3 regions of the Arthrobacter sp. zg-Y1110 genome follow, and region 1 is predicted to be linked to each of the others. Evidence: riboswitches for the same ligand, from Rfam matches in the RefSeq annotation. Region 1 holds a riboswitch; each other region holds the start of a gene.

What was found. A riboswitch is a leader RNA that binds a small molecule or an ion and turns the genes downstream of it on or off. The one in region 1 is predicted to bind S-adenosylmethionine.
Region 2: linked by a shared signal. The riboswitch ahead of N2K99_RS05260 (bifunctional o-acetylhomoserine/o-acetylserine sulfhydrylase) and the one ahead of N2K99_RS13620 (hypothetical protein) in region 1 are both predicted to bind S-adenosylmethionine.
Region 3: linked by a shared signal. The riboswitch ahead of N2K99_RS00365 (cobalamin-independent methionine synthase II family protein) and the one ahead of N2K99_RS13620 (hypothetical protein) in region 1 are both predicted to bind S-adenosylmethionine.

Annotation. Positions count from the first base shown of each region.
Region 1 covers NZ_CP104272.1:2,909,843-2,916,391, forward strand. The annotation lists gene N2K99_RS13600 (FAD-binding oxidoreductase) at 1-423, opposite strand, end outside; gene N2K99_RS13605 (ATP-dependent DNA ligase) at 539-1,606, opposite strand; gene N2K99_RS13610 (alpha/beta hydrolase) at 1,617-2,168, opposite strand; gene N2K99_RS13615 (LLM class flavin-dependent oxidoreductase) at 2,243-3,262, shown strand; SAM riboswitch class IV at 3,876-4,008, shown strand; gene N2K99_RS13620 (hypothetical protein) at 4,024-4,428, shown strand; gene N2K99_RS13625 (CPBP family intramembrane glutamic endopeptidase) at 4,580-5,344, opposite strand; gene N2K99_RS13630 (NAD(P)H-hydrate dehydratase) at 5,386-6,267, opposite strand; gene N2K99_RS13635 (histidine phosphatase family protein) at 6,248-6,549, opposite strand, start outside.
Region 2 covers NZ_CP104272.1:1,140,344-1,146,892, reverse strand. The annotation lists gene N2K99_RS05280 (SGNH/GDSL hydrolase family protein) at 1-106, shown strand, start outside; gene N2K99_RS05275 (SRPBCC domain-containing protein) at 115-555, opposite strand; gene N2K99_RS05270 (VOC family protein) at 675-1,454, shown strand; gene N2K99_RS05265 (homoserine O-acetyltransferase) at 1,460-2,575, opposite strand; gene N2K99_RS05260 (bifunctional o-acetylhomoserine/o-acetylserine sulfhydrylase) at 2,614-3,930, opposite strand; SAM riboswitch class IV at 4,008-4,124, opposite strand; gene N2K99_RS05255 (VOC family protein) at 4,285-4,935, shown strand; gene N2K99_RS05250 (endonuclease domain-containing protein) at 5,576-6,403, shown strand; gene N2K99_RS05245 (glycoside hydrolase family 2 protein) at 6,522-6,549, opposite strand, start outside.
Region 3 covers NZ_CP104272.1:71,231-77,779, forward strand. The annotation lists gene N2K99_RS00350 (aldehyde dehydrogenase family protein) at 1-80, shown strand, start outside; gene pgm (phosphoglucomutase (alpha-D-glucose-1,6-bisphosphate-dependent)) at 166-1,797, opposite strand; gene N2K99_RS00360 (hypothetical protein) at 1,914-2,279, shown strand; gene N2K99_RS00365 (cobalamin-independent methionine synthase II family protein) at 2,380-3,585, opposite strand; SAM riboswitch class IV at 3,605-3,728, opposite strand; gene N2K99_RS00370 (peptide MFS transporter) at 3,856-5,259, opposite strand; gene N2K99_RS00375 (MsnO8 family LLM class oxidoreductase) at 5,529-6,521, shown strand; gene N2K99_RS00380 (amidase) at 6,523-6,549, opposite strand, start outside.

The DNA of each region.
Region 1 (6,549 bases):
GCCGGACGCGTAGCCCACCACTCCCACCGTTCCGGAGGAGCCGTGCGGGCCCGTAAGCCCGAGCAGCACGGTCTTCTCCAGCACCGAGCGCCAGCTGACGCCGGCACCCACGGTGACCGTGCCTGCGTCGGAGTCCACCGCCAGGTCCTGCAGCCGGGACGTGTTGATCAGCAGGCCCTCGTCCATGGCGGCGGCAGCACCGTGGCCGGTTGCCTGCATCCCGACGGGGATGCCCCGCTCAGCGGCCCAGCGGACGGCGTTCTGTACATCCTCGACGTCGGCTGCACCGAGCACGGCATCGGGATGCTGGATCAACGAGGGGTTGAAGCCGGCGGTGTCTACGGCGTACCCGGGCTCCCCTGGACTGTTCAGCGGACCATGGACAACGCTGCGCAGGGTTTCGAGGTCGGCTGCCTGGATCATCTTCGGCTCCTTGTGGGCGGGTGTCCGCGGCCGCCGGTCCAGCGGACCGGAGATGCTGACAAAAAATGCTAGGCATCGATGTGCTTCCCTGCCTAGCCCCGCCGGACAGTTTCCGCTAGCTCCCGAGCACCTCCGCCAGATCGAACTTCACCGGCTCCTCCAGCTGCTCATAGGTGCAGGATTCGGGCGTCCGGTCCTGCCGCCAGCGGGAAAACTGGGCCACATGGCGGAACCGCTCCCCCTCCATGTGGTCGTAGCGCACCTCCACTACCCGTTCCGGGCGCAGCGGTACGAAAGAGAAGTCCTTTTTCCCGCTCCAGCGGCTGCCCTCGGAGTTGCGCGGGGTGCGCGTGCCCTTCTCCTGCTCCCCCTCGGCCCAGGGGTGTCCGTCCTCGACGGCGACCAGCGGCTGGAGTTCCTCGAACAGTTCCCGGCGGCGGTCCATCGGGAAGGAACTTGCTGCGCCCACGTTCACCAACACGCCGTCGTCGTTGTAGAGCCCCAGCAGCAGGGAGCCGATCAGATCGGGGCCGGATTTGTGCACCCGGTAGCCGGCGAGCACACAGTCCGCAGTGCGTTCGTGCTTGAGCTTGGCCATCGTGCGCTTGTTCGGCGCGTACGGGCCGTCCAGCGGTTTGGCCACCACGCCGTCCAGGCCGGCACCTTCAAAACGGCCGAACCAGTCCTGCGCCTGGTCGGCGTCGTCGGTGGCGGCGGTGACGGACACCGGTGCCTGTGCCGTTTTCAGCGCCTGGACCAGGGCCTCCCGGCGTTCGGAGAACGGCCGGTCCCGGTAGTCGACGTCGCCCAGGGCCAGCAGGTCGAAGGCCACAAATCGGGCGGGGGTTTCCTCCGCGAGCAGTTTCACCCGGCTGGCGGCGGGATGAATCCGCTGCTGCAGCAGTTCGAAGTCCAGCCGTTTGCCGTCCGGAGCCACCATGACGATCTCGCCGTCCAGCACGCACCTCTCGGGCAGGTTCGCTTTGAGGGCTTCGACGATTTCAGGGAAGTACCGCGTCATTGGCTTCTCGTTCCGGGAGCCGATCTCGACGTCGTCGCCGTCCCGGAAAATGATGGACCGGAATCCGTCCCATTTGGGTTCGTACAAGTAGTCCCCGCGGGGCAGGGCGCTGACGGATTTGGCCAGCATCGGGGCAACCGGGGGCATCACTGGAAGGTCCATGTGCCCATTCTTATCCGATTGCGGCCGGTTCCCCCAGCCCTGCTGTGAAGGCCGTGAGCAGGTCGCGGCCCTGCTCCCAGTAGCCCACCCCGCTCTTTTCGTTGATGTGGGCCAGCTCGCCGGCATCAATAACGGGCACCTTCCAGGCCGCGGCGATGCTTTGCGCGGCCGGCAGCGCACAGTACGGATCGCTCTCGCTGGCAATCAGCAGGCCGGGCACGGGCAGTTCCTGCATCCGCGGAGACCGGAACGTTCCTGCGGCCTGCGGAAACGAAGCGGCAACGGGATCGGGCGGGCTGACCAGGAACACCCCGTGGGCGCCGTCGGGGTTGCGCAGCAGCCATTCCACCGCCGCCAGGCAGCCCAGGCTGTGTGCCACCAGGACCGTCTGACCGTTCTGCGCGCCGGCGGCCCGGTCCAGCGCCGCCATCCAGTCCTCCAGCTCGGGTTCATCCCACGACGACGGCGCGATGCGGGTGACGTCCGGCAGCTCCGCCTCCCAGCGGCTCTGCCACTGCTCCGGTGGTGAGCCCTGATAGCCCGGGACCATGGTGATGTGCACTGGGGCTGTTTCCTTTCACTGGTTCGGCGCAGGTGACCGGGAATACTGCCGGCGTTTCCGGCGCTGGAGCTTGTATGAAGAAAATAGGATTCCTGTCCTTCGGACATTACCGGAATGCCGTGGGATCGATGACTCCCAGTGCGCAGGACGCAATACTGCAGCAGATTGAACTGACGGTCGCCGCCGAGGAAATCGGCGTCGACGGCGCGTACATGCGGGTGCACCACTTCGCCCCGCAGTTCTCCGCCCCCTTCCCCATGCTCTCCGCCATGGCGGCACGGACCAGCCGGATCGAGCTGGGCACGGGCGTGATCGACATGCGCTACATGAATCCGCTGGCGATGGCAGAAGACGCCGCAGTGGCGGACCTGATCAGCGGCGGCAGGCTGCAGCTCGGCATCAGCCGGGGATCCCCCGAGCCTGCCCTGCGCGGTTATGAGTCCTTCGGCTACGTTCCCGGCCCGGATTCCTCCGACGCGGAAATGGCCCGGCAGCACACCGAAGTGTTCCGTGCCGCCATTGCCGGCGCCGGGGTGGCGCAGGCTGATCCGGCCATGACCGGCAGCACCGGAGCCATGGCCATTGACCCGCTGTCCCCCGGACTGCCGGAGCGGATCTGGTGGGGGTCCGGGACCCGGGCCACCGCCAAGTGGACCGGCGAGCAGGGCATGAACCTGATGAGCTCCACGCTCCTGACCGAGGACACCGGGGTGCCGTTCGACCAGCTGCAGGCCGAGCAGATCGCGGTGTACCGGAAGGCCTGGGCCGACGCCGGACACCAGGGCACCCCGCGGGTGTCCGTCAGCCGCAGCATCATTCCGCTGGTGACCGGGCAGGACCGGCACTACTTCGGGCTGCGGGCGCAGGCCGAAGGCCGGGACCAGGTGGGCCACCTCGACGGCGGCTTGGCCCGGTTCGGGAAGAGCTACATCGGGGAACCGGACGTCATTGCCGCAGAGCTGGCCGCGGACGCCGCGGTGCAGGAGGCCGATACCGTCCTGGTGACCGTGCCGAACCAGCTGGGCGTGGAGTACAATGCACATCTGCTGGAGAGCATCGTCAAGCTTGTGGCCCCGGGGGCCGGCTGGCGGTAAGTCTCGTCCCTGGGGCCGGACCCGCCCCCCTGCGGGCGGTCCCCCTAGAGTTCGCCCGCCCCCTGCGGGCGGTCCCCCTAGAGTTCGTCCCCTGCGGGCGGTCCCCCTAGAGTTCGTCCCCTGCGTCCGCCCCCTGCGGGGCTGGAACGGCGGCAACGAAATTCCCCGCTCGCAGAGCTCGCGGGAAATATTAAAGCCGCCTTCCTCCAGCCCCTCCGGCGGCGGCGTGTGGTGTCACCTTCCGGCGGCGCATGGACCCCAGCTCCCCAGTGTCTCCGGTGGCGGGATGTGGCCCCAGTGTCTCCGGTGGCGGGTTCTGACCCCAGCTCCTGCGGCGGCGAGCGTGAGGATGTTCGTCCAGCGGTCTCCCGGGGTTGATGGCAGGTGAGGTGCGAAACGTAGGCGCCGGACGGGCCGGGTTAGGCGGCTTTAATAATCCTTGCGAGCTCTGCGAGCAGGGATTTTCGTTGCCGCCGTTCCGGTCCGCCCGGCGCACCCACCGGAACGTACCCCCATCGCACCGCCCGGCGCACCCACCGGAACGCGCACAACCGCACCCCCGGAAACGGTCCTCTGTCGAAATGTCAGTGGCCTCAGCTACAGTAGTTTTCAGCTTCACGAGATGTGGCCTTCGCCCGGTTTACCGGGCACAAAAGCTCCGACTGGCCCCACACCAACCCCACTGTTCGGCGGGTGGTTCGGATGACGAAGCGGCTTGCGTCATCCGTCGCAGGCAAGGACAACCTGCAAAGGAACCCACTGTGAGCATTTCCAGTGTCAGCAAATCCGGTCTCAGCAACTGCAGCGGCTTCGCCCCCGGGCACAACATCCATTGGATCCATCGCCGCCGCCTCGAGGGCTGGGAGCAGTGGTCGGACGTCGAAGTCACGGCCGATCCGCAGCTGGACCTCATCTATCTGGTGTCCGACGGAACCCAGCACCTGATGTGGTTCCACAACGTTCCGGCCGTCGCCACTGCGCTCGCGGCCGCCGTCGACACCCCGCAGTGGTGCCAGCGCTATTCCACACTGATGGTGCCCGGCGGATTCGATTCGGATGCCCGGAGTTCTTTTTTCTACTTGGCCCGGCCGGAGCGGGTGGTTCCATGCAACGGCTCCCTGGTTCGGGCCCCGGAAACTGAGCGGGTCGAAAAGGCCGGGTCCTAGCCGTTCGGCTCTGCCCCGGGATCCCAACGGATAACGGGGCAGAGCAAGCTACACGGAGGAAACCGGTCGCAGTGGAACGGCGGGGTGCGTGCCCTCCGCTACGAGGCCAGCCACGGACCCCGGCGTTAGCTGTCCAGAAGGCAGACGGCAGCTACTGCTGCAGCAGCTCCGGCGGCACGCTGTAGATGAGGATGACGCCCAGCAGGTTTTTGGCGGCGTGCACACCGTAGGAAAGCATGAAGTTGTTTCCGGCCCAGACGTAGATGCCCACAAGGGTGGCACCCATCGCCAGGTAGGGCATCAGCACCGGGAGGGACAGGGATTCCTTGCCCACAATGTGGATCGAGGCGAACAACAGGACCGACAGGATGCAGCAGCCCCAGAGATTCCAGTAGCGGCTGAGCTTGCCGATCAGCAGGTGCCGGAAAATGTACTCCTCGACAAAGGGCGCCAGCACCACCAGCAGCGGCACCACCAGCCACGGCGAAACGGACCCCACAAATCCCTCTACGGCTTCCTGGTTTACCGCCGTTTCGACCTGCCCGCTCAGCAACGCCCCGATCATGGTGACAATAAGCATGGCGATGACGCCGCCAGGAATCAGGGACAGGGACAGCACCGGCCGAGTGGCCAGGATCTTGGCTTCGCGCACCACGTAGGGCCGGGCCGCGAGGAAAGCCAAGAGGCCGGCAACCCCGTAAAACGCCAGGTTCAGGACGTAGGCAGCTGCAACCGGATCCGGAACCAGCATCACCAGGACAGGCATAACGAGTCCGGGCGCAAAGCTCAGGACCAGCAGGAACAACACGTAGAAACCTGCTGCCACGGCGTCACGGCGGGTGAAACGGTAGGAAAGCCACGGAATTTGGGCCGCAGGTCGCCCCGGAGGGCCGGTCCGGTATTCGTTCGCTGTCATTACCTCAGGATATGGGCCGTTCCGCCGGGATACAGCCCTCGCTAGCTCAACTCCGCGATCACCGGCGGCATGGCCTCGAGCAGTTCCCGTGCCAGGAAGCTGAGCGGTCCCCGCGAGGCGGAGAGCCGGTCCCCGCTCACCGCGTGCAGATAGGTGCCCCAGCACGCTGCCTGTTCCGGCGTCGCACCGCGGGCCAGGAACCCTCCCACCGCACCGGCAAGGACATCCCCGGACCCGGAAGTACCCAGGCCCGAGTTCCCGGCCGGCACTTCCCAGCTCCTTCCGTCAGGCGCGGTAATGACGTTGTGCGCGCTGACCACCGCGGAGTATTTCCGTGCCACCTCCAGCGAGGCTTTCGGCAGGTCCAGAGAGTCTTCGTCGGCATCCTCGTCCTCGAGGAGACGCAGGATTTCTGCACCGTTCGGGGTCAGGACCAGCCTGCCGGCCAGGGTGTCGTAAAGTTCCGGCAGCCCGGGCAGCACTCCCAGGGCAAAGGCGTCCAGTACCACCTGCGTCTTTTTCCCGAGCAGAGGAACCACTGACTGCAGGAGCGCTGCGGCCTGCTCGGCGTCGTCCAGGCCGGGACCGATTACCACTGCCGACGCCGTCGAAAGATCGGATTCGAGCACCTTGCCTGCCGCAGCGCCGTCAATCCCGCCGTCTTCCTCCGGCAGTCCCACCACCCCGGATTCGGGGATGGCCACGGCGACGGCGATCGCTGCCGATTCCGCCAACCCCATGGTCAGGCGGCCTGCGCCGACCCGCAGCCCGGCAAGCCCGGTCAGCATCACCGCTCCCGGAGTGCTCCGGGCTCCGCCGACCACCAGCACGGTGCCGCGGTCCTCCTTGCCGGAGGCCTCGGTGGAAAGCCGCCAGCCGCGCAGCAGCGCGGGGGTAACAAGCTCAGCGGGGGTGGATGTCATCAGTTTCTCCTGCATGTTCGGTTACCGGTGCTCCACTGTCCTGCAGGTGGAGCACGCTGTTGAAGGTGTGCAGCTTCCAGGGCCCGGTGCCGGCGGGGCGCACCAGCCGGGTCACTGAGCCGTTCCGCACGCTGTTGGCGGCGGCGGTGTCCAGCAGTTCCTGCTCGCTCATCCGTTCCAAAACGTAGCGGATCAGCAGGATCACGGCGTCGTGGCAGACCACTGCCACACGCTTGCCGTCTTCCTCGTCGTCAAGGTCCCGGAACACCGAACGCAGCCGCA
Region 2 (6,549 bases), 1.7 Mb from region 1:
GGTCCGCCGGGTGCGGCACCAGTCCTCGGGTGACGGGATCTCCGCCAAGCGTCCCGAGGCCGGACCGATGTTCGGGCAGCGGATGCCGCAGGGATCAGCAGACTAGACCTGCTTTCAGGAGCCGCCCGCCTGCTGTGCCTGGTCGGTTTTTTCGGCCTGCTCAATGAGGTTCGCCAGGTGGAAGGCCCACCCTTCCCGGTGGGCTGCGGAGAGTTCGGCACCCACTCCGGCGTCGAGCGCTGCAAAGCCGCTCTCGGTCACTGCCACCCCCGTGGCATCTATTTCGTCGGTCAGTTCGAAACTGACCACTGTGTGGGCACCCCATTCGGGTGCGGTCCAGCGGAAGGAAAGCAGCCGGCCGGGGGCGACGGCCAGGACCGTACCGGTGGCTGTGTGCTCCACTCCGTCCTCGCTCCACCGCTCCTTCAGGGGCGCTCCCGGATGCGCAGCGAAGTCCATGTCCGGCCACCAGGCCGCCCGGTTATCAACGAGCACGTGCCAGAGAACCTCCGGTGTGCACTGCGCCCGGCCGGAAAGCGAGATCCGATCTGCCATGGGGAATGTTCTCCCATGAATTGCCGCGGCGGGCAAGGGGTAGGCCCCTGTTGTCCGCCGAACGGGGTTGGTATAACAGCGGATATCCCTGCAGTTCCTCCAAAAAGAGGTGGCCCGCCATGCCTGCTGCACCCGATCGTTTCCCTGCCGGTTCCCCCTGCTGGGCGGATCTGGCCTCCTCCGATCCTGCCCGGGCCCGGGAGTTCTATGCCGGACTACTCGGCTGGGACGCCGTGGACCTGGGCAGGGAATCCGGACATTACCTCCACTTCCGGCACAACGGGGACGTGGTGGCCGGCATGATGCAGAACTCGCCGGAGAACACGTTCCCGGATTTCTGGACCGTGTACCTTGCCTCCGACGACGCCGGCGCCACAGCCGATTCCGCTGCCGCCGCCGGAGGGCAGGTGATGCTGGACCCGGCGCGTGCCCTGGACCAGGGCACGGTGGCAGTGGTTGGCGACCCCACCGGAGCGGCCATCGGTGTCTGGCAGCCGGATAGCCACCGGGGATTCGCGCGGATCGATGAGACCCGGGCACCGGTCTGGTACGAGCTCATGACCAATGACTATCCGGCGGCCCTGGCGTTTTACCGGAACGTGTTCGGCTGGGAAACAGAGGTCCTGTCAGACACCGACGAGTTCCGCTACTCCACGCTGCAAAGCAACGGCCGTCCGGTGGCCGGGGTGATGGATGCCGCCGCTGAACTCCCGGAGGACGTCCCCTCCCACTGGGAGATCTACTTCGGCCACGCGGACATCGACGCCGCGGCCGAGCAGGCGGAGCAGCTGGGCGGATCGGTGTTAAGCGTGCCGGAGGATTCCGACTTCGGCCGGATGGTCCAGCTGGCCGACCCCACCGGAGCAGCGTTTTGGCTGATGGAGGCCCCGGACGCTTGAGCGTCCTACCCGAACACCTCCCGCTTCAAGGCGCCGGAAATCTCCCGGACGCTGGTCAGGAAACCGTCATGCCCGATGGGTGCCCGAATGAGATGGACCTGCGTTCCCCGGGGCAGGGCCGCTGCCAGATCCGCCGACTGCTGGGGAAAGTAGAGCCGGTCCGATTCCACCGCGGCAATAAAGAAGTCCGCCGTCGTGCCTGCGAGCGCCGCGCGCAGGCTTCCCCGGCCCCGGGCGACGTCGTGGCTGACCAGGGCTTCGGTGAGCGCCAGATAGCTGTTGGCATCGAACCGGTCGGCCAGTTTCCGGGCCTGGTGGTCCAGGTAGCTCTCCACGGAGTACCGGCCCCTTCCGGCCGCGTAGGCGGCGCCGAAAGGGTCCTCGGACGCCTGGGAACTGCGTCCGAACCGGTATTCCAGTTCCGGTTCGGACCGGTAGGTGATGTGCGCAATCCGGCGGGCCAGGCCGAGGCCGGCCAGCGGAGGCGTGCCGTTGTAATAGTCGCCTCCGTTGAAATCCGGATCCAGCCGGATAGCGGCCAGCTGCGCCTGGGCAAACGCGATCTGCTCGGCCGTGCTGGCTGCGGTGGCTGCGATCACCCCGCAGTGCCGCACCCGGTCCGGTTCGGTCACCGCCCATTCCAGCGCCCGCGCTCCCCCGAGCGAACCGCCCAGCACGGCATGCCACCGTGCAATGCCCAGCCGGTCCGCCAGCCGCGCCTCCGCCCGGACCGAATCCCGGACGGTGACGAACGGAAACCGTGAGCCCCACGGCAATCCGTCCGGGTCAGCCGAGGCAGGTCCCGTGGAGCCGTAGCAACCGCCCAGCATGTTGACCGAGACCACGAAGTACCGGCGAGTGTCCACAGTCCGGCCCGGGCCCACCAGCTCCTCCCACCAGCCCGGTTCGGTGCTGCTCCCGCGGGCTACGTGGGTGCTGCCGGTCAGCGCATGCGGGACCAGCACGGCGTTGCCGGCGTCCGGGTCCAGCTGCCCCCACGTCTCGTAGGCCAGGACGACGTCGGGCAGGTACCCTCCGGTTTCCAGCTCCAGTCCGCCGATGGAGGCGTACTGCAGCACCCCATCCTGATTGGAGGGGTGCTGCAGCGGGGGCACCGTCAGCGGCTCGTGCCGGGGTGCCGGGTGCCGTGACACGGGCGCTATGCTCCCTTGGCGGCCCGGAACCCTGCGTCAAGGTCCGCGAGGATGTCGTCGATGTGCTCGATGCCGACCGAGAGACGCACCAGTCCGGGGCTGACCCCTGCGGCGAGCTGTGCTTCGGCACCCAGTTGGCTGTGGGTGGTCGACGCCGGGTGGATCACCAGGGAACGGACGTCTCCGACATTGGCCACATGTGAGTGCAGCTCCAGTCCGTCCACAAAGCGCTTGCCGGCGTCGATGCCGCCCTCGATCTCGAAGGACACAATGGCGCCGGTGCCGCGCGGCCCGTATTTGCGGCCACGCTCAAACCACGGACTGGACTCCAGGCCCGCGTACGCAACCGACACGACGTCGTCGTGGCCTTCCAGCCAGTTCGCTACGGCGACGGCGTTGGATACGTGCCGCTCCAGCCGCAGGCTCAGCGTTTCCAGTCCCTGGGCAATCAGGAACGCGTTGAACGGCGACACTGCGGACCCGAGGTCCCGCAGCAGCTGCACCCGCGCCTTCAGGATGAAAGCCAGGTTCGCCCCGAGGGCCCCGTTGACGCCGAGGTCCCGGGCGTAGACGAGCCCGTTGTAGCTTTCGTCCGGGGTATTGAACCCGGGGAACTTCTCCGGATCCGCGGCGAAGTCGAAGTTGCCCGAATCGACGATGACGCCGGCAATGGCCGTCCCGTGCCCGCCGAGGTACTTCGTGGCCGAGTGGACCACTATGTCGGCTCCCCATTCGATCGGACGGATCAGGTACGGCGTCGACAGCGTGTTGTCCACGATCAGCGGCACGCCCGCCTCGTGGGCCACGGCGCTGATGCCTTCCAGGTCCAGGACATCCTGGCGGGGATTGGAGACCACCTCGCCGAAGAAGGCCTTGGTATTGGGCCGGACGGCATCGCGCCAGTGGTCCAGGTTGTCCGGGTCCTGCACGAAGGTGGTTTCGATGCCGAACCGCTTCAGGGTGTGCTTCAGCAGGTTGTAGGTCCCGCCGTAGAGGCTGGGGCTGGCGACCACATGGTCACCGGCCTGCGCCAGGTTCAGCAGCGCGAAGGTTTCGGCCGCCTGCCCGGACGCCAGCAGCAGGGCGCCGACGCCGCCCTCAAGGGAGGCGATCCGGTTTTCCACCGCTTCCTGGGTAGGGTTGCCGATCCGGGTGTAGATCGGTTCCAGTTCGGCCAGGGCAAACCGGTTCGCAGCGGCCTCTGCACTCGGAAAAACGAAGGATGTCGTCTGGTAGATCGGCAGGGCACGAGCGCCGGTGACGGCGTCGGGCTCCTGGCCTACATGGATCTGGCGGGTTTCAAATGACCAGTCTGCACTCATGATGCTCCCTCAAACCAGGGGCCGCACAACGCCGCCGGGGTGCATCCGGGTACGCCGGATGTCCGGTGGGGTCGTGGGACCCGCGCTTGCCGGACGCCCGTTTGGCGTACGGCCAGGTCTTCACCCGGGGCACCCCACCGCGGTTGGAGGGTTGCCGGCCAGCAAGCCGGGGCTATCTGCTGGCACTCATGACCTGCACCTATGGAAACCGATATGCCGCCGTCGCGCAACCTCTGTGACGCACCGTGAAATGCGGGAGCCTTTTGGCTGTAATCCGGTACTGCGTCGGGGAACATTCCGCACTTAGGCTTTCCTTGGTCGAGACGGGTATCACAACGTGTCACAATGGGCCGCATGCGCTTGGACCATGTTTCTTATGCCTGTGAACCTGACGGTCTTTTGGCCACTACCGAGAGGATTGCTGCTGCTCTCGGCGCCGATTTCGTGAAGGGTGGCGTCCACCCCCGATTCGGTACCCGCAATATGATCCTGCCCCTCGCCAACAACCAGTACGTCGAGGTGGTGGAGGTCCTGAACCACCCGGCGTCGGACAAGGCGCCGTTCGGCCAGGCCGTGCGCCAGCGCTCCGAATGCGGCGGCGGCTGGATGGGTTGGTGTGTTGCCGTTGACGATCTCTCGCCCTTCGAGGAACGCCTCGGCCGGCAGTCCGTCCCGGGCAACCGCAAGTTCCCCGACGGCCAGGAGCTGACCTGGCGGCAGATCGGCATCAACGGCTTGATTGCCGATCCGCAGGTGCCCTACCTGCTCCGCTGGGACGACGGCACAGCGGAGCTGCACCCCTCCAACGCCATTCCGGGAATGCCCGGTTCGGTGAAGCTGAAGTCCCTGACCATTGCCGGGTCCGCCGCACGCGTCACTGACTGGCTGGGCCATCCCGTGGAGAAGCCGCTGGAGAACGTGGATGTCACGTGGATTGCCCCGGCCGGCACCCCGGGCATCATGTCCGTCACCTTCGACACCGCGAACGGTCCTGTAGAGATCTAGCACTGGGTTTCTGCTGCTTCTGCTGCCGTTTTGGGGTTTTCCTGCCGGTTCGGGAAATCCCTGCGCTGCGCCGTGGCAGGAATTTCCCAAACCGGCAGCCTTTTCCCCAAAATGTGCCCGCACGGTGCCCGGACCCCCTGCGGTATGTCCGGTTCCCTGCGGTTTGTCCCCGCACTGAGTCCGAACCCCTGCGGTCTGTCCCTGCGCTGTGTCCGGATCCCTGCGGTCTGTCCCTGCGCTGTGTCCGGATCCCTGCGGTATGTCCGGATTCCTGCACCGCGCGGCGCAGGAATTGTCACAAACCGCAGGGATCGCGACAAACCGCAGGGCATTGCCACGCCGATGGGGCTCCACAAACCGCAGGGATCGCGACAAACCGCAGGGCTTCGCCACGCCGATGGGGCTCCACAAACCGCAGGCATCGCGACAAACCGCAGGGCTTCGCCAGACCGAGGCGCCCGAGGGTTTTCCACAATAGGGGGGCATACCCTCGCGGGTCCGCTGTTACCCATCCACCTTTGAGTTCATGGATCCGGAGCTCATTTTCACAGCCGATGCGGAGGCCCACGGTGCTGACCGCCGTGCCTTAGCCTCGAGCTGCCGGTCCGGTCAGCTGATTCGCGTCCGTCATGGTGCCTACATGAAGGCGGATGAGTGGCAGCATCTTTCTCCCTGGGAACAGCAACGGGTGCGGATCCGGGCGGCCGTGGAACAGGGACACGGTCAGCGCATCCTTATCCAGCAATCTGCTGCCGTCATGTGGGGGCTGCCCGTCATTGGACACTCTGCTGAGGTTCTGCTGTTGGCCGTACCTCCCACTCATGGCCAGCGCCGTGGTGGGCTCCGCTGGGTGGAGCGTCAGCTGTTGGAACCGGTCACCACCTTGGATGAGGTGGCCCTGACGTCCCGGGCGCAGACCGTCCTGGACATGGCTGCCTATCTCCCTTTCGAGCACGCAGTTCCGGCCATGGACCACGTGCTACGGCCGGATACCGTTCGTGGTTTGCCTCCCCTGGCAAAGGACCGCCTGCGGGAAACAGCCGGGAACCTGCCCGGTCAGGTTAAGCAGCTCCGAGCTCAGCGGGTTGTCGACTTCGCCGATCCACATTCCGAATCGGCGGGTGAGTCCTACTCCCGGGCAGTGATTCACCGGCACCGTTTCCTTCCGCCGGAACTCCAGCAACAGTTCAACACGTCCGCCGGCCGCTTCCGCGTCGACTTTTATTGGCGCGAGCAGAGGCTCGTTGGGGAATTCGACGGCGCAGTGAAATACGGTCGGGGCGATGCAGCCCTTGCCCCTTCGTGGGACACGCTGCGTCAGGAGAAACGGCGTGAAGATGCCCTCCGCGCAACGGGGGTCAGTTTTATACGCTGGTCCTGGGACGACATCTCAAGAGAGCCCCAGCACCCTGAGTCCTTGGTACAGCGCTTGCTCCGCGCGGGTCTCCCCCGCGCCCGACGCCACTGATTCCCTCCGGATTGTCCGAATCCCTGCGGTTTGTGGCAATCCCTGCGCCGCGCGGTGCAGGGAATCGGACAATCTGCAGGGATCCGGACAAAACGAGGCAAACCCGCAGCAAGACGGGTCAGCCCCCGGCAGCCCGGCGAAGCCCC
Region 3 (6,549 bases), 670 kb from region 1:
GCACACTGCTGGACACCCTCCGGTTCGCGTACCCGCCCTACACGGGGCTGAAGAAGCGGCTCCTGCGCCGGCTGCTGTAACCCGCTGCAGAACAGATAGAAGGGGTGCACCGGCAGGTGCACCCCTTCTATTTTCGGCCTGTTTACGGCCTGTTTACGGCGGAACCTAGGAAATCACGCCGTCCACGATGGCCTTGGCCTCGGCCTGGACCTGGTGCAGGTGTTCCTCGCCCTTGAAGGACTCGGCGTAGATCTTGTACACGTCTTCCGTGCCCGAGGGGCGCGCGGCAAACCACGCGTTTTCCGTGGTCACCTTCAGGCCGCCGATGGGCGCCCCGTTGCCCGGCGCCTCGGTCAGGCGCGCGGTGATTTCCTCACCGGCCAGGGTGGTGGCGGTAACGTCCGACGGCGAGAGCTTGGCCAGCGCTGCCTTCTGCTCGCGGGTGGCGGGTGCGTCCACGCGTGCATATTCGGGATCGCCGAACTGATTGGTCAGTTCGCGGTACCGCTGGGACGGGGTCTTGCCGGTGACGGCCGTCATTTCCGAGGCCAGCAGGGCCAGCAGGATGCCGTCCTTGTCAGTGCTCCAGGGGCTGCCGTCGAGCCGGAGGAAGGAGGCGCCGGCGGATTCCTCGCCGCCGAACGCGGTTTCGCCGGAGAGCAGACCCGGCACGAACCACTTGAAGCCCACCGGCACCTCCATGAGGACCCGCCCCAGATCCGCCGTGACGCGGTCGATCATGGAGGAGGAGACAAGGGTCTTGCCCACCATGGCGTCTGCGCTCCAGCCGGAGCGGTTGCGGTACAGGTAGTCAATGGCGGTTGCCAGGAAGTGGTTCGGGTTCATCAGGCCCGCGTCCGGCGTGACAATGCCGTGCCGGTCGGCGTCGGCGTCGTTGCCCGTGGCAATGTCGTAATCCGCGGCCCGGGAAATCAGCGACGCCATGGCGTACGGCGAGGAGCAGTCCATGCGGATCTTCTCGTCCCAGTCCAGGGTCATGAAGGCCCACTGCGGGTCCACGTTGGGATTGACCACGGTCAGGTTCAGTGAGTGCCGTTCCGCGATGGCGCCCCAGTAGTCCACGGAGGCGCCGCCGAGGGGATCGGCGCCGATGTGGAGGCCGGCGCTGCGGATGGCATCCAGGTTCAGCACCGCGGGCAGGTCTTCCACATAATGCGCCAGGAAGTCATAGGTGCCCACCGAATCTGCCAGGCGTGCTTCACCCAGCGGGATGCGCCGGACCCCGTCCAGGCCGTTCTCCAGCAGCTGGTTGGCGCGGTCGGCAATCCAGTTGGTGATGTCCGATCCGGCGGGTCCGCCCGTGGGCGGGTTGTACTTGAAGCCGCCGTCCGCCGGAGGGTTGTGCGAAGGGGTGACCACAATGCCGTCAGCCTGTTCCGTGCGCGTGGAATTGTGCACCAGGATGGCATGGCTCACGGCCGGGGTGGGGGTGAATCCGTTTCGTGCGTCGATCTGCACATTTACGCCGTTGGCGGCCAGGACCTCCAGGGCGGTGTTCTGCGCCGGTTCGGACAGGGCGTGCGTGTCCTTGCCCATGAACAGCGGCCCGGTGATGCCTGCGGATGTGCGGTACTCCACGATGGCCTGGGTGATGGCGGCGATGTGCTGCTCATTGAAGGCGCCGTTGAGGGAGGAGCCGCGGTGCCCGGAGGTGCCGAAGGCCACGCGCTGGGCAACGTTGGACGGATCCGGTACGACGTCGTAATAGGCGTCCAAGAGCGCGGTGAGATCTACAAGGTCGGAAGGTTCGGCGCGTTGGCCGGCACGATTAGACATACCCCTAAGCATGCCAAAGAAACGCAGTCGGCGGCAGACGCGCCGTACACGTAGAAACGCAGGGACAGCCGTATGCTTCTAGCCGAAGCCGCGGGTGCGGCGGGGGAAGGAAGCTGATGGCCACTTCGAGTAGTTCCGTGCCGCCGCAGCGAGCATTGCCGCACGACGGCCTGCGCCGCGGCGCCCGGGCCATGATGGTTTTCTTCAACGTGCTCTACCTGTGCGCCGCACCGGTGTTCTGGTTTTTCTGGACGCAGCGCTCGGCGTTCGCACTGCCGGCCTGGGCGGAAACCGCCGCGGGTTTTGCCAGCGGACCGTTGCCGGCTTTGGCTTTCGCGGCGGCCTGGGCCGCGGCGGGGATCCTCTTCGGGCGGGACCGGCGGCAGGCCGGAGCGGACGCGTTCAATTCCGTCTGTGCACTCGGTGCCCTGGCGGCAGTAAGCGGCATGCTGGCGCTGGTCAGCGCCGGACTGGACGGCTAAGGCGACGGGCAAGGGTGCGGCGGGCGGGATGCCGGTTCCGCCCGCCGCACCTTCGCACCGGTCAGTGGCCCTTTTCCTTGTTCAGTCCCTGCGTGCCTGCCTACCAGAGCCGGGCGCTGGCCAGCCGGGCACCTTCTCCGAGCGTCTCCAGCTTGGCCGCCGCGATCTGGGGATGCACCCGGCCGCCCAGCCCGCAGTCGGTGGACGCAATGACGTTCTCGCGACCCACCAGCCGGGCGAAGCGTTCAATCCGGTCCGCCACCAGTTCCGGATGTTCCACCACGTTGGTGGCATGGGAGACCACGCCGGGAATGAGGACCTTCCCGTCCGGCAGCTTGGTATCTTCCCAGACCCGCCATTCGTGCTCATGCCGCACGTTGCCTGCCTCGAAGCTGTAGCCTCCGGCGTTAATCTGCAGCAGGGTGTCCACCAGGTGGCGGAACTCGATGTCCGTAGTGTGCGGCCCGTGCCAGGAACCCCAGCACAGGTGGAAGCGGACCTGTTCCTCGGGCAGGCCGCGCAGGGCATAGTTCAGGGCTTCGACCCGGATCTGCGTGAACTTGAGGTAGTCCGCCACCGACGGCTCGGGGTTGATCTGGTCCCAGTTCTCGGCAATCGACGGATCATCGATCTGGACGATCAGCCCGGCGTCCACGATGGCAAGGTATTCCTCCCGCATGGCATCCGCGCAGGCGTAGATGAACTCCTCCTCCGTCGCGTAGTACTCGTTGGTAATCCGCGAACAGGAGCCGGGCGAGAGCGAGGCGAGGAAACCCTCGGACAAACCTGCCTCGGCCAAACCGGACTTGAGGTTGGCAATGTCGCTGGCCACGGCGTCGTACCCCGTGTATTCCACCGGACCCGTGACCTTGGGAAAGACCTTCTGCGCCCCGGTGGTGATGCCGGAGGTTGGGTCGGTGTAGGCATCGGCGAAGCGCTGCCGGTCGCGGCGGTCCCCGAAACTGGTGAGGACAACGTTGCCGGGCTCGGAGCGGTGCGGTTCCATGTTCCAGATCCCCGTTTCGGCAACGCTCAGGCCGCCAAGCCGGGCAAACGAATAGGACCACCAGGCCCCGTAGTCGACGTTCGCGGACATCGCATGCCCGTATTCGCCGTCGTTGGGGATGTCGATGCCCGCCTGGCGCTGGCGCCGCACGAGGTCGGCGACGGCGGCCTGCAGGAGTTCGGCGTAGCCCTCCGTATCCGCGGGGTCGGTTTCACGGGCCGCGTTTGCGGCAAGCAGTTCAGGGGTCCTGGGGAGGGAACCGGCGTGGGTGGTCAAAATACGGTCAGTGCTTTTGCGCATGGCAGTGATCCTTTAGGAATCTGTGCTCTTGCCCGCACCGGATGCCCAAAAGGCGGTGCAGGCCGCTTCGTCATCCGAACCACCCGTGAAGCATGGGGTTGGTGCACGGCCAAGTCGGAGCTTGGCGGCCGTGTCTCCTGAAGCTGGGACCCATCCTAACCATGCCGCAGTGATGCAGCCAAGTATGGAACGGGACGGCAAAAAGGACGGCGGCACCGGAGTGTTCCGGTGCCGCCGTCCTTACTGAAACGCTTGGTGCCTGCCTGCCTGCTAGCGCACGCCGCCCATGAGCTTCTTGATGCCCGGCGTAGCCGCAGCCAGGGCAATGCCCAGGACGATCGCGGTAACGCCGCTGAAGGTGAAGTAGCTGACTTCGGTTGCCGGGTCGTAGAACTGTGCCAGCCAGCCCGCCAGGGTGGTGCCCAGGGAGACCGACAGGAAGAACAGTGCCACCATCTGGGTCCGGAAGACTTCCGGGGCCAGCTTGGTTGCCACGGACAGGCCGATCGGGGACAGGAACAGTTCAGCAAACGTGAACAGCAGCAGGATGCCGGCCATGGCCAGCAGCGGGGTGCTGTTCGGCGCGCCGCCGGAGAACGGAATGAAGGCCAGGAAGGCGAGGCCCATAACGGCCAGGCCCATGGCGAACTTCAGCGGGGAGGACGGCTGGCGGTCGCCCATCTTGGTCCAGACGCCGGCGAAGACGGCTGCGAAGATGATGATGAAGACCGGGTTGATGGACTGCACCCAGCTCGGCGGCATCTCCCAGCCGAAGATGCTGCGGTTCAGCGAGCTATCCGCGTACATTGCGACCACCGTGAACTGCTGCTGGAACAGGGCCCAGAAAGCAGCACTGGCAATAAACAGCGGCATGAAGGAGTACACCCGGCGGCGTTCCACCTGGCTCACCTTCTTGCTGCTGAGGATGATCACGAAGTACGCGACGGCGGCCACGATGGCGAGGATCGCCATAACCACCGCGAGGTTCTTGGCGGTCAACACTTCGAAGACAACGGCCAGCACGATGACGACCAGTGCGGCAGCCGCGATGAGGCCGACCTTCATGAACTGCTGCTTCGGCAGCGGGTTGGCTACCTCGTGGGCGGATTCGGGCAGGTTCTTGCGGGTCAACCCGTACTGGACCAGGCCGATGGCCATGCCGATGGCGGCCAGGCCGAAGCCGTAGTGGAATCCGTATTCGGTCCAGGCCAGGCCGGTCAGGATCGGGCCGATCAGGGCACCGATGTTGATGCCCATGTAGAAGATGGAGAAGCCGGCGTCGCGGCGCTGGTCCTTTTCGTCGTACAGGGTGCCGACGAGCGATGTCGCGTTGGCCTTCACACCGCCGGAGCCCAGGGCGATCAGGATCAGGCCGGCGGCCAGTCCGACGGCGCCTGGCAGGACGGCCAGGGAAATGTGGCCCAGCATGACCAGCGCGGCAGCGTAGAACAGCACTCGTTCTGCGCCGAAGACGCGGTCCGCCAGCCATGCACCGAGGATGGTGGAGAGGTATACGCCACCGCCATAGGCGCCGACCAGGGAGACGGCAATGGCTTCGTCGATGCCGAGGCCGCCGTCGGTGGTGCTGTAGTACATGTAGTACAGCAGGATGCCCTGCATGCCGTAGAAGGAGAATCGCTCCCACAGCTCAACGCTGAAGAGGTTGGCCAACATCCGGGGATGGCCGAAGAAGGTTTTACGCGCTTCTTGTACGCCTGAGGTACTGGGGGTATGGCTCACGAGGTTAATATTCCCACTCCCTCGCGGGGGTCAAGCAGCCCGAACTTAAAGAAACCGCCGGAGACTAGGCAGCTTTCCGTTGAGGTATGTTGAAGGTCACATGAAAAACGGATGATTTTGCCCGCGTTACATGCTTACGTGCCTGCATGACGCGCGGATTTGCACGGCTGCGGCGGAATTCCCTAAGCAGGCAGGGGGTTGGCATGGGTATGCCAAGCCTCAGCGTTCCCGTCTCGATCCTTGACCGTGCAAACTCCCGCGAAGGGTTTCCCGAGTCGGATGCGCTCAATGCAGTGCTTGCACGTGCCGGATCGGCAGACCGGCTGGGTTACGGGCGCTTTTGGGTTGCCGAGCACCACGCCGTGGCCGGAATTGCCGGCTCGGCCCCCGCCGTCCTGATGGCCGCCCTGGCGGCACGCACCAAAAACATCCGGATCGGCTCCGGCGGCGTGATGCTGCCGAACCACCAGCCGCTGGTCGTGGCCGAGCAGGCGGCGACGCTGCAGGCCCTGTATCCCGGCCGGATTGATCTTGGCCTGGGCCGTTCCCTCGGTTTCACTCCGGCGGTGCGGAAGGCACTGCGCGCGGGACCGGCCGAGGCAGAGGAATTCGAAGCGCAGCTGGCGGAACTGCTCGCGTATCTCGACGGCACCGCGCCGATCACCGCCCGCCCGCAGGACGGCGGACGGACGCCGGTGTTTGTGCTTGCCACCGGAGCAGGAGTGGAAATAGCAGCACGCGCCGGCCTGGGCGTCGTCCTCGGCGGCCCGGCGCTGTTCCGGCAGAACAGCGCCGGGCAGACAGGCGCGCTGGAACGGTACCGCTCCGCCTTCCGCCCCTCGGACCGTTTTCCCCGGCCCTATGTGCTGGCGGCAGCCAACGTCGCCGTGGCCGGCAGTGAAGAAGAGGCAAGGGAACTGCTGCTGCCCGAGGCGCATGCCCTGGCCGATTCCCGGACCAAGGGGGTGTTCCCCGCCCTGTCAGCAGCGCACAGCGCCGCCGAACTGTCCGGACGGCAGCAGGACCTGGTCCGCTCCACCCTTGAGGCCTCTGTCTACGGAACAGTGGAACAGGTGCACGGCAGGCTCGAGGACCTGGTGGCTTCCGCCGGTGCGGACGAGCTGCTCGTTACCGGCGGTGCCTTCGATGTCGAGGGACAGCGGGAATCCGACCGGCTGCTGGCAGGCCTCTTCTAGGTCAGTACCCCAGCTGGGCCGCCACGGC